Regions from separate parts of the Nocardioides pacificus genome, predicted to be linked through region 2. Evidence: predicted binding sites of a transcription regulator. Region 2 holds the regulator's gene; the other holds the start of a gene.
What was found. The regulator LexA, encoded in region 2, represses DNA repair genes until DNA is damaged. The targets are predictions, from matches to a motif close to TCGAACANNTGTTCGA.

Region 1: ACYU7L_RS15675 (DUF6504 family protein) is a predicted target of LexA. The motif match lies at 3,493-3,508, and genes of this name have one in related genera.

What each region holds. Positions count from the first base shown of each region.
Region 1 is NZ_BAAHCI010000011.1:425,133-431,379, forward strand. It holds gene metF (methylenetetrahydrofolate reductase [NAD(P)H]) at 1-577, shown strand, start outside; gene ACYU7L_RS15655 (phytoene desaturase family protein) at 578-1,879, opposite strand; gene ACYU7L_RS15660 (DUF4126 domain-containing protein) at 1,890-2,483, opposite strand; gene ACYU7L_RS15665 (ArsC/Spx/MgsR family protein) at 2,487-2,900, opposite strand; gene ACYU7L_RS15670 (YbaK/EbsC family protein) at 2,932-3,405, opposite strand; gene ACYU7L_RS15675 (DUF6504 family protein) at 3,615-4,037, shown strand; gene ACYU7L_RS15680 (SAV_6107 family HEPN domain-containing protein) at 4,049-4,501, shown strand; gene ACYU7L_RS15685 (endonuclease) at 4,676-5,926, shown strand; gene ACYU7L_RS15690 (DNA polymerase III subunit alpha) at 6,064-6,247, shown strand, end outside.
Region 2 is NZ_BAAHCI010000005.1:1,379,623-1,385,869, reverse strand. It holds gene ACYU7L_RS09290 (vitamin B12-dependent ribonucleotide reductase) at 1-120, opposite strand, end outside; gene nrdR (transcriptional regulator NrdR) at 256-756, opposite strand; gene ACYU7L_RS09280 (hypothetical protein) at 1,112-1,567, shown strand; gene ACYU7L_RS09275 (hypothetical protein) at 1,646-1,978, shown strand; gene ACYU7L_RS09270 (LysM peptidoglycan-binding domain-containing protein) at 2,017-2,307, opposite strand; gene lexA (transcriptional repressor LexA) at 2,697-3,491, shown strand; gene ACYU7L_RS09260 (phosphatase PAP2 family protein) at 3,570-4,358, shown strand; gene ACYU7L_RS09255 (alkaline phosphatase D family protein) at 4,459-6,171, shown strand; gene ACYU7L_RS09250 (alkaline phosphatase family protein) at 6,171-6,247, shown strand, end outside.

The sequences.
Region 1 (6,247 bases), on a different contig from region 2:
CGGCGTCCGCAACATCCTGGCCCTGCGGGGGGACCCCTCTGACGGGCCGAGCGCCCCGTGGACCCCGACCGAGGGAGGACTCACGCACGCGGTCGAGCTGGTCGAGCTGTGCCACGAGCTCGGCGACTTCTGCGTCGGCGTGGCGGCCTTCCCGGAGGGGCACCCCTCGGCGGAGTCGCTCGAGCACGACGCCCAGGTGCTGGTGGCCAAGGCACGCGCCGGCGCCGACTTCGCGGTGTCGCAGCTGTTCTTCCGCGCCAGTGACTACTTCGCTCTCGTCGAGCGGGTGCGCGCCCACGGCGTCGACATCCCGATCCTCCCGGGCATCATGCCGATCACCAACGCGGGCCAGGTCAAGCGGATGGCCGAGCTCTCCGGCGCCGCGCTGCCCGACGAGGTCACGCAGCGCCTGGCGGCTGCTGCTGATCCCGCGGAGGTCCGCAAGGTGGGCGTGCAGATCGCCACCGAGCTGTGCGAGGAGCTCCTCGCCGGGGGCGCCCCGGGGCTGCACTTCTACACCCTGAACCGCTCCCGTGCGACGCTGGAGATCTTCGAGGCGCTGCGGATCACGGCCTAGTCAGGCGGGCCCGACGGCCTGCGCGACCAGCGCCGCCGAGAGCCCGACGAACGGGAGCCCCGAGCCCGGCGTGGCGTGCGCGCCCGCGGCGTACACCCCCTCCACCGGGGTGGTCGGCCCGAGCCTGTCGCGCACCGTGTTGCGCCCCTGCCAGAGCAGCCCGAGCGGCGAGCCGCCCCAGCGCTCGACGAGGTCGCGGGGCGAGCGGTCGACACGGACCACGACCTGCTGGCGGATGTCGATGTCGTGGCGGGCGAGCGCGTCCAGCAGATCCTCGGCGAGCCGGCCGCGCCCGTGCACGGTCCAGGCAGTGCCACCCTCCGGCGCCTGCCCACCGGTGCGCACGACCAGGGTGGCCTCGCCGTGCAGGACGACCTCCGGGCCGAGGTCGGGGACCTCGCCGCTCAGCCCCACGTGGCACACCACCGGGGGAATCGCGGGCATCGTGCGGCGCACGTGGGCGGCGAGGGCGGGGATCCGGCGCGGGTCGACGGCACAGACCACGATGTCGGCGTCGAGCTCGCCGTCCGACGTCGACACCGCCACCGCCCGGCCCTCGCGCACGACGACGTCGCGCACCTCGGTGCCGGTGAGCACGGTGACGCCGCGGGTGGCGAGTCGCCCGGTGAGGACCTCTGACAGGCGGGCCATCCCGCCTGGCAGCGTCCAGGCGCCGAAGCGCTGCTCGACGTACGACGTGAGGCCCAGCCAGGCGGGGGTGTTGCGCAGGTCGTGGCCGTCGGCGAGCAGCGCATGGCCGGCGACCAGGCGCAACCGCTCGTCGCGGAACGTCCGCTTCAGGCGCCGGTGCAGCATCTCGCGGCCCTCCAGCAGCGTCCGCGCCTCCCGGCTCGCGAGCCGAGGGTCGAACGGCCGCTCCAGGTAGTCGCGGCGCAGCAGGTCCCAGGTCGGGGCGTACGACGCGACGTAGGCGCACCACTGCTCGCCCAGACCCGGCGCCAGCTCGTCGAAGGCGTGCAGCTGGGCCGCCCGGGACCCGCCGGGGAGCACCACGCGGGTGCCGTCCTCGAAGCGGTGCTCGCGGACCACCTCGCGGCTGACGAGGTCCAGCTCCCTCTCCAGCGGGCGCCCGGACTTGCGGAACAGGTCGCGGATCACCGCGGGCAGCAGCGTGGAGGTGGGACCCGCGTCCCAGCTGTAGCCCTCGGCGGTGACCGCGGACAGCGCGCCACCGAGAGCCTCGTCCCGCTCGACGAGCGTGACGTCGTGCCCGAGCTTGGCCAGCCGCGCCGCCGAGGCGAGCCCACCGAAGCCGCCACCGATCACCACCACGCGCGCCATGGCGTGAACCCTAGACGTACCCCGCGCGGGCCGAGCGGCGATCCTGCCACCGGCGCCAGCCTCGGCGCACCAGCTTGGCGAGGAACCAGGTCAGGATCAGTCCCAGGACGAGGAGGACCGCCGCGATCGCCGCGGCGGCGCGGGGGTTCTCGATCGCGAACCACACGACGCCGAGCACGGCGAAGTCCTCGAGGATGCTGACGACGATGTTGCTGGCCGGCTCGGGGGAGGAGTTGATCGCCAGCCGGGTCCCGGCCTTCACCAGGTGCGAGAGCAGCGCCGTGCCGCCGCCGACCGTGCCGGCGACGGCCTGCTCGAGGGAGTCGGCCTCGCCTGCCAGGAGCACCCCGATCACGGCGCCGACCGTCGGCCGGATCGCCGTGGAGACGGCGTCCCAGGTGGAGTCGAGCCAGGGGACCTTGTCGGCGACGAACTCCAGGGAGTAGAGCACCAGTGCGACCGCGAGCACGTCCCAGCGGGCGAGCACGTCGGGGACCTGGCCCAGGTCGCCGACCCGGTCGGCGATGCCGAGGACGAGGACCACGAGATAGGCGTTGACGCCGCTCGCCCAGCCGCTGGAGAACGCCAGGGTCAGGGAGTCCACGGCTCAGCCGCGCCCGGACTGTGTGCCAGGCTGGGGGCCGGTCTGGGTGCCGGTCTGTGCGGCGGTCTCGGCGTCGATCGCCCTCGCCAGTGCGACGGGGTCCCGGCCGACCACCGTGGTCCCGTCGGTGGCGGTGACGATCGGGCGCTGCAGGGCACGGGGGTGCGCGGCCAGGGCGGTGAGCCACCGGTCGCGGTGCTCGGGGTCGCGGGGCAGGTCGATGCCGGCCTCGCGCGCCTCCTTGGCGCGAGCCACGTCCCACGGCTCCAGGCCGAGCCGGTCGAGCACGGCGGCCAGCTCGTCGGCGCTCGGCGGGTCGTCGAGGTAGCGGCGGACGGTGTAGTCGACCCCCGCCTCGTCGAGCGTCGCCTGCGCCGTGCGGCACTTCGAGCAGGCGGGGTTGATCCAGATCTCCATGCGGGCTCCTGTGGCTCTGTTCGGCTCTGCTCTAGTCGACGTCGGTCTCGACGGCTCCGGTCATCGCGACCAGCTCGTCGAAGGTGGTGGAGAAGACGGCGGAGGGGTGACCGGCGGCCGCCCACACCACGTCGTACCGGCGCAGCCAGGGGTCGATGGCGGTCCTGATCGGAGCCGGGTGGGCGACCGGGGACACCCCGCCGATGACCTGCCCGGTGTGCTCGCGGACGAAGTCGGGGGAGGCGCGACGCAGCCGGTCGAGGCCGAGCCGGTGCGCGGTGGCGGTGGTGTCGACCCGGTGGGCGCCGGAGGTCAGCACGAGCACCGGCGTGCTGTCGGCGTCGAAGAGCAGACTGTTGGCGATCGCTCCGACCTCGCAGCCGAGGGCCTCGGCTGCCAGGGCGGCGGTGTGGACGGCGTCGGGGAGCACCACGATCTCGCCGGCCCCGCCGCGGCGACGGTGCTCGGTGCGAAATCGGGTGATCGAGGGGTGCTCGGTCGGCATGCCGTGACCCTAACGACACCGGGTGAGTCGAGGGGTGAGTCGAGGGGTTGACGCGCTGTCGGTGGTCCGGTGTACCGTGATGGTTGTTCGAACACGTGTTCGAGCAACGGGCCCGGCGGGGGCGACCTCGACCCCGTCCCCGCTGGGCCCTCCGGGGTCGGACCGGTGCAGGCCGGACCAGTGCGGGAGCGGCGACGAAGGAGCGAGACATGCGGCGGTACGACGACCCGGTGGAGGTCCGCAAGGGCCTGGTGGGTGGGCCCGACTCGAGCGTCGAGGGGCCCGAGCAGTTCCTGTGGCACGGACGGTTGTGGAAGGTCAGCGACGTTCTCGCGCACTGGGTGGAGACCGGGTCGTGGTGGCAGTCCTCCGGAGTGCGGGCGGTGATCGGCTCCGAGGAGTCCCTGGCCCTGCGCGAGGGGGAGCGCGAGGGTGAGCGCGAGGGTGGTGAGGGTGCGGACGTGCTCGTCGCGCCCGACCTGCTCTGCGAGCGTGAGCTCTGGCGGGTGGAGGCCGGCCGGGGGGCGGTGGCCGACCGCGCCGACGGTGCGGGCCGAGCCGGGCGAGGCGTCTTCGACCTGGCCTTCGACTGGGCCGACGGTGGCTGGCGCCTCGTCGGCTGCGTGGACTGAGGGGGCGCGCGATGCTCGAGGTCAGCCCCTACTCCCTGCCGGCGACGACCCACTCCTACCTCGCCCGCTCGGCCGAGTCGCTGCAGGAGGCGATCGTCGCCGCCGACGTGCCGACGCGCTACGCCTGTGCGCACGTCTCGGCGCTGCGCGCGGCCGCGGCCCTGCTCGCCGCCCGGGCCCAGCCGGTTCCGGTCCGCAGGCGCCCCCAGAAGAACGCCTGGGTGCTGCTCGCCGAGGTCGCTCCCGAGCTGCGGGAGTGGGCGGCCTTCTTCGCCGCCGGCGCCGGCAAGCGGGCGGCCGCCGAGGCCGGCTCGACGCGAGCGGTGACGGAGCGGGAGGCTGACGATCTGGTGCGTGACGCCGACCGGTTCCTCGCGGTCGTGGAGTCGGCGCTGGGGCTGATGCCCCACGTGCCGCTGCCGGCGCGCGTGGTGGTCCCGATCAGGCGCTCCGGAGTCGCCTGATCATCGGCGTGGCCTGATTCGTCGGCGTGGCGGGGCCCATCGTTTTGTTACGGGCCCGAGAAGACGTGAAGAACAAGGGTTTCCCGGTATGGGCGCGGCTCCCGCGGGACGGCAGGCTGCGGGAGCCCGGCGCTTCCGCCGGGCATGTCGCCGTTCTCACCTGATCGGAGCCTCATGCACCTCAGTCTCGGGTTGCGCCGCCGTCGTGCGGCGCAGGTGCTCTCCCTGTTCCTCGTCATCCCCCTGCTGGCGCTCGCGCCGGCCACACCGCTCACCGCCCCTCTCCAGGGCGCCTCGACGGGGCAGTCCGCCCAGGCGGCCACGCCGATCACCGTGGCCGCGGCCCGCGCTGCGCAGAACGGCTCGGTCGCCACCGTCCGCGGCTACGTCGTCGGGCAGCCGACCGCCTCGTCGACAGTGGTGCGCAGCGGCTTCCCCAGCGACTACGCGCTGGCGATCGCCGACGCCGCGGGCGTCACCGACACCACGAAGATGCTCTACGTCCAGGTCCCGAGCGCCTTCCGCTCCGCCTGGGGGCTCAGGTCCAACCCCTCGCTGATGGGGCGCCAGATCGACGTGACCGGCGCGCTCGCGGCGTACTTCTCGCGTCCCGGCCTGACCAGCAGCACGGCGTTCGCCTTCGCGACCGGCTCAGGAGACGGTGGCGGGGACGGTGGCGGGGGTGGCACCACGCCTCCGCCGACCGGTGGGTCGACCGACTACGACAGCACCTACTACGCCTCTGCGATCGGCAAGAGTGGGTCGGCGCTGGAGTCGGCGCTGCACACGATCACCTCGCGCGGTGTCACCAAGCTCTCCTACAGCGCGGTGTGGGACGCGCTCAAGGTCACCGACCAGGACCCGGCCAACTCCAACAACGTCCGCACGCTCTACAGCGGCTTCTCGATGCCCAAGTCCAACAACGGGGGCGGGGTCGACCAGTGGAACCGCGAGCACGTCTGGGCCAAGTCCCACGGCGACTTCGGGACCGCCACCGGTCCGGGCACCGACCTGCACCACCTGCGCCCCGAGGACGTCACCGTCAACTCCGCGCGCGGCAACCTCGACTTCGACGCGGGCGGCAGCCAGAACTCCGAGGCGCCGGGCAACTACGCCGACTCCAACTCCTGGGAGCCCCGCAACGCCGTGAAGGGTGACGTCGCCCGGATGATCTTCTTCATGTCGGTGCGCTACGAGGGTGGCGACGGCTATCCCGATCTCGAGGTCAACAACCTGGTCAGCAACGGCAGCGCTCCGCTGCACGGCAAGCTCTCGGTGCTGCTGCAGTGGAACGCCCAGGACCCGCCGGACGCCTTCGAGAAGCGCCGCAACGACGTCATCTACGAGAGCTACCAGCACAACCGCAACCCGCGTCGACCACCCGGAGTGGGCCGACGCCATCTGGTGACCCGCCCCGGTGGTTGAGGAGGTTGCGCAGCGGCCGTCTCGAAACCGCGGCCCGCTTGACGCCTCCCACCCGGCTCGGGTTACCGTTTGATCTGTTCGAACATCTGTTCGAGTCAGTCAGGGGTCGAGCCGACTGTCCAGGAGGCGGCCCCACCATGCCCGACCCGTTCCCGCACCTGCACGTGGCCTCCGGCTACTCCCTGCAGTACGGCGCGTCCCACCCGCACACGCTCGTCGAGCGCGCGGTGGAGCACGAGATGGACACGCTCGCGCTGACCGACCGGGACGGGACCTACGGCGCGGTGAAGTTCGCCAAGGCCTGCCTGTCCGGTGGGGTCC
Region 2 (6,247 bases):
GACGTCGCGGCGCTCCCAGGTGATCTCGTCGTAGGGGTGCACGCCCTTGGTGCTGAAGACTCGCTCGATCTTCAGTGCTGCTCCGGCCTTGCGCCTGGATCCGCTGACAGTCTCCGTCATGGGCCTCTCCTTGTTTCGCCTGGTGACTTCATTGTCGCCCGCACCGGGCCTGGTCATCTCCGGTGCGGGATCTAGCTGTCTCAACGTGGTGCGCCCGGCACGCAGCTTCCCCACTACGTGCCGGGCGGTCTGTGGTCAGCCCGTCGGCTGAGGGTCGCGCACGCCACCGACACTCGGGTCGGCCAGCGGCTCGCGCTCGGCTCGCAGCATCGCGATCTCGGCCTCGAAGTCATCCGCGGACTCGAAGGCCCGGTAGACGCTCGCGAAGCGGAGATAGGCGACCTCGTCCAGCTGACGCAGGGGGCCGAGGATCGCGAGCCCGACCTCGTGCGCCGGGACCTCCGCCCAGCCTTCACTGCGCAGTGTGTCCTCCACCGTCTGCCCCAGGCAGTCGAGCTGGTCCGCGGTGACCGGTCGGCCCTTGCAGGCCTTGCGGACACCGGAGATCGCCTTCTCCCGGGTGAACGGCTCGGTGGCACCCGACCGCTTGAGCACGGTCAGCTGCATCTGCTCCACGGTCGTGAACCGCTTCTTGCAGGCCGAGCAGGTGCGGCGACGGCGAATCGAGCCGCCGTCGTCGGCGACGCGCGAGTCGAGCACCTTGGTGTCGGTGTTCCGGCAGTAGGGACAGTGCATCGCGGTGCTCCTCTCGGGCGTCGTACGGCGTCCTCCGGGCATGCCACAGAGACCCTCGCGGGGCGGTCGTGGCTGTGGAGAACGCTGCGTCTTCTGTGGATAACAAGCGGCTACCTGTGGGCTATCCCCTAGTCGATTGTGAACTAGATGTGGATAACCACAACGGTGTAACTACTAGATGTAGTGGAACCGTACGCCCGGGCCGGAGTTAAGGCAAGCGCGCCCGGCGTGTCGTACGGACCAGTTCTGGCCGGCCGCCACCCCCTCCGGAAAAGTGCAGGTCAGCGGGTTGGTAGCGACATTGCCCGACCTGCTTGACTGGTGACTCACGCTGACTCGAACCGAAGGTGACTCCATGAGCCGTCGTACGTCGCGCACCGGCGCACTGACCCTCGCCCTGCTTCTCCTGCCCGGACTGAGCCTCGTGGGCTGCAGCTCCGACGACGAGCCCGATCAGGACGCCGGCCCCGTCCTCGAGTCCCCCACCGGGACCGGCGAGGTGCCGGACCCTGACGCTCTGCCCGACGGCTACCCGGAGGCCGACGCCCCTGTGATCGCCGGCGAGCTCGTCTCCACAGCCAGCGAGGAGACCGACACCGGCACGAGCTTCAACATCTTGGTGTCCCCCGACTCGGAGGTGGAGGCTGCCGTCGACGAGGCCGTCGCCAAGCTCGTCGACAAGGGCTGGAAGGACAACAGCACGGCCGGCGCATCGGCGCACGTCCTGGTCAAGGGAGCGGACACCGCCGTCATCCAGGCGATCGACGACGAGGCTGACGGCCTGGTGAGCTACAACATCGTGATGGAGTAGACCGCCCGACCACTCGTCGCCCGCTCGTTCGACGCGACGGATAGGCTCACCGCGGGACATACGAGGAGAATGGTGAGCGTGAGCACGGGGACGAAGGGCAAGCGGGCGGGCGCCCGTCGGGCCGCAGCCGAGCCGCGCAAGAAGCGTGGACTGCTGATGCTGCTGGCCCTGGGCATCACCCTCACGATCATCGCCTGGGGCTATCTCGTCAGCGCGGCGATCGACTTCGGGAGCACGGCACGCGGCGGGGACGCAGGCGCCTGGGGCTTCCTGATCCTCGCCTCGTTCGGCGCCATCGTCTGCCTGTTCACCGCGCTGCTGCTCGGGAGCCGCGTCCTGCGCGAGCTTGGCATCACCCGCCCGCCTGACGAGCGTCCTCGTCCGACCGGCGGTCGGCGCGCCGCCCGCTGACGGACGACCCTGGGTGGGCACGGTCGGTCGAGGCTCTATCAGTCGAGCACGGGGACCCGCAGGCGCTGGCCCGCCATGACCGCAGCCGAGTCGAGGGCGTTGAGACGCTGGATCTCGTCGACCACGTCGCGCGTGTCGCCCGGGGCCGCAATCTCGCTCGCGATGCCCCACAGGGTGTCCCCCGGAGCGACCGCCACCACGCGGGTCTCGGGCGCCGCGCCGGCCTTCTCGGTCGCCACGGAGCCATCGCCCAACACCACGCCGACCGCAAGCATCAGCGAGACCGCCCCTCCCACCACGACCGCGCGACCACGGCGAGTCAGCCGCATCTGAGGCGCGGGTCGCTGGCGAACGGACTGCCGACGAACGGACTGCCGGGGAACGGGAAGCTGTCGAACGGTGTGGACGGCGATGCTGCTCATGGGGACCTCCAGGGGAAGACGGCGGTCGTATCGGACGGGTTGCCCGACGGTGCTGCCGTGTCGACCTGTGTCTACAAGTGACCACCGACAGTCCCTCCGGACCTGGGGAGTCACTCGATCAGACGTTCGATCGAACACATGCTCGAAGTTAGAGCATGTGTTCGAACGAATCAAGAGGGGCGCGCCGACACGCCCTTCGAACAGATGTTTGAACCTGCCCCTGTCGGCGGTCTACGGTAAGGACATCGACGGGCGCGGCGGTGCGGCCGCGTCACGCAAGCAGAGAGGCGCAGCAGATGGCCACAGGCAAGGGCTCCGACAACGACGGCGGCACGACCAAGGCGAAGCCGCCAGGCAAGGGCGCCGGCAAGGTCGCCGGCAAGGTCGCCGTCCTGCCCGACGGACCGCCCGACGCCACCGGCCTGACCCCCCGTCAGCAGCGGGTGCTCAACGTCATCCGGGACTCCATCGAGATGCGCGGCTATCCGCCGAGCATGCGCGAGATCGGTGAGAAGGTCGGGCTGACCAGCTCCTCGTCGGTCGCACACCAGCTCAAGGTGCTCGAGGAGAAGGGCTTCCTCAAGCGCGACCCCAACCGCCCTCGGGCCATCGAGGTCTTCCTGCCCGAGGTGATGGCGGCTCGCCGCTCCATGTCGGCGCCCGACCCGGTCGTCGAGGAGGACTTCGACCCCACCGGCATCGGCGACGCGATGCCGGCCGCGATCAACGTGCCCGTCGTCGGCCGGATCGCGGCAGGTGGCCCGATCCTGGCCGAGGAGCGGGTGGAGGACGTCTTCCCCCTGCCCAAGCAGCTCGTCGGCGACGGCACGCTCTTCCTGCTCGAGGTCTCGGGTGACTCGATGATCGACGCTGCGATCTGCAACGGCGACTACGTCGTGATCCGCCAGCAGCCGACCGCCAACAACGGCGAGATCGTGGCCGCCATGATCGACGGCGAGGCCACCGTCAAGACCTTCCAGCGCAAGGACGGTCAGGTCTGGCTGCTGCCCCACAACACGGCGTACGAGCCAATTGACGGGACTCACGCCACAATACTCGGTAAGGTCACGGCAGTCCTGCGTCGCATGTGACCCCTCGGGGTCGGGCGCGGGAGCCGTCAGGGTCATTCCTGATGGGCAGTCCGGGCAGCCTGCAGGAGGGTGGGGGGAGTGACGATCACACGTCGACCGGAGGCGGCACCCCGCCCATGGGCGTCAGCGCGGACCGCGCTGGCGCCGAGCCCTCGGCTGCGTCGAGGGCTCCTCGAGCTCGCGGTCCTGGCCTCCCTCTACGTCGCCTACAGCGCCAGCAGACTGGTGGCCGACGACGCGTTCGAGCCCGCTCACGAGCGGGCGATCCAGCTGCTCCACCTCGAGCGCCTGATCGGACTCGACATCGAGGTCGGGCTCAACCAGTGGTTCGCGGCGGTCTCCTGGGCGGGGCTGGCCGCTTCCTACTGGTATGCCACGGCGCACTACGTCGTCACCCTGGTCGCGCTGGTCTGGCTCTACCTCCGGGGCCGGGCGGCCTACGTCCCGGCGCGGACGGCGCTGCTGGCGGCCACCGTCCTGGGCCTGGTGATGTACCTGCTGCTGCCCACTGCTCCGCCGCGCCTGGTCGACGGCTACGTCGACGTCCTGCACCTGCATGCCGCTGACGGCTGGTGGGGCGCCGATGCCTCGGCACCCAAGGGCCTCGGCGACCTGACCAACCAGCTGGCGGCCTTCCCCTCACTGCACGCGGGGTGGGCGCTGTGGGTGGCGATCGTGGTGCACCGCGAAGTGCGCCACCCGCTCGTCCGGTCGGGCGGCTGGCTCTATGCGCTGGTCACCGCGATCGTGATCGTCGGCACCGGCAACCACTGGGTGCTGGACGCCGTGGTGGGTTGGCTGGTCGTGCTGGCCGGGTTCTGGCTCGCGGACCGCTGGGCCGCCCGGCGCCCGCTCGTCGACGCCTGAGGCATCCCGGACCCGGGGCACGTCCGAACCCTCGGTGAACATCGGGTGACACCGGGCGTTCTCGGTGAGACCAACGGCCTCCTGCGTCGTTGAATGAGCCGTGACCACGCCAACCAGGCCATCCGAGCCACTGTCGCCGCCCGAGACCCTCCCCCGCCGTACCGTGCTCGCCACCGGGGCCGGAGCCGCCGGGGCCGGCGCTGCCCTTGCCCTGTCCCCTACCCGCCGGGCGACCGCCGCCACGAGTCGGCGGTCCGTGTTCCAGCACGGCGTCGCCTCGGGCGACCCGATGCCCGACCGGGTCGTCCTGTGGACCCGCGTCACCCCGACCGCGGCGAGCGTGCCCGGTTCGGGCAAGGGTCCCCGGGTCAGCGTCACCTGGGAGGTGGCCTCCGACCGGCGCTTCCGCAAGATCGTGCGCCGCGGGTCGTTCCAGACCGGCCCCTCGCGCGACCACACGGTCAAGGTGGACGCCGACGGGCTCAAGCCGGGCCGCTGGTACTACTACCGGTTCACGCTCCGCGGGCAGCGCAGCCGGGTGGGGCGCACCCGCACCGCGCCGGCCCGCACCGCCACGCCGTCCCGGCTGCGCTTCGGTGTGGTCTCGTGCGCGAACCTGCAGGCCGGCTGGTTCAGCGCCTATCGCCACCTCGCGGCACGCGACGACGTCCAGGCAGTGCTGCACCTGGGCGACTACCTCTACGAGTACCCCGCCGGCGACTACGGGATGGGCAGCGACAACGTCAACGTCCGCACGCACCGGCCAGCGACCGAGATCGTCTCGCTGGCCGACTATCGCCAGCGTCACGCGCAGTACAAGCAAGACCCCGACCTGCAGGCGCTGCACGTCAAGGCGCCGTTCATCGTGATCTGGGATGACCACGAGGTCACCAACGACACGTGGCGCGACGGCGCGGAGAACCACAACGAGGGCGAGGGTGACTTCCGTCGGCGACGGGCCCGCGCCCACCGCGCCTACGACGAGTGGATGCCGGTGCGCCTCAACGACACCGCAGCCCTCGGTGACGGCACCCGGCTGTTCCGGCGGCTGCAGTTCGGCACCCTCGCCGAGCTCAGCCTGCTGGACCTGCGCACCTACCGCGACCAGGCGGTCGCCGTACCCGTGCTCGACCCGGCCGTCAGCGACCCCGACCGCTCCATCACCGGCCGGGCGCAGCTGGACTGGCTCAAGACGTCCCTGCGGCAGGACCGTGCGCAGTGGAAGCTGATCGGCAACCCGGTGATGATCGCACCGGTCACCTTCGGCGCCCTGCCCAACGACCTCGTCGACCCGCTCAACGACGTCACCCACCTCGTGCCGCGCGACGGAGCCCCCTACAACGTCGACCAGTGGGACGGCTACACCGACGACCGGCGCGAGCTCTTCGCCCACATCCGCGACCACGGGATCACCGACACGGTCTTCCTCACCGGCGACATCCACTCCGGCTGGGCCAGCGACCTGCCCTACGACCGTGGGGCCTATCCCCTCAAGCGCGAGACCGCCGGCGTGGAGTTCGTGTGCTCGTCGGTGACCTCCAACAACCTCAAGGACATCCTCAACGTGAAGCCGCATACCCTCAGCATCACCGTGGAGACGATCATCAAGACCGCGAACCCGCACATCAAGTACCTCAACTTCGACGACCACGGCTACTGCGTCCTCGACGTCACCCCCAAGCGCGTGCAGATGGACTGGTTCGTGATCGGCGACCGCGCCGACCGGCGGGCCGCCTCCAAGTGGACAGCGTCGTTCGCCACGCTGGCCGGCACCAACAAGGTCGTCCGCGTCGACGCCCCGGTGGGTGCCTGATGTGTACGACGAGCGCCCCGGGCGCCGCGGGCAGCGTCCAGGGCGAGCGCTTCGCCGAGGGCGCGGCCCAGGTGAC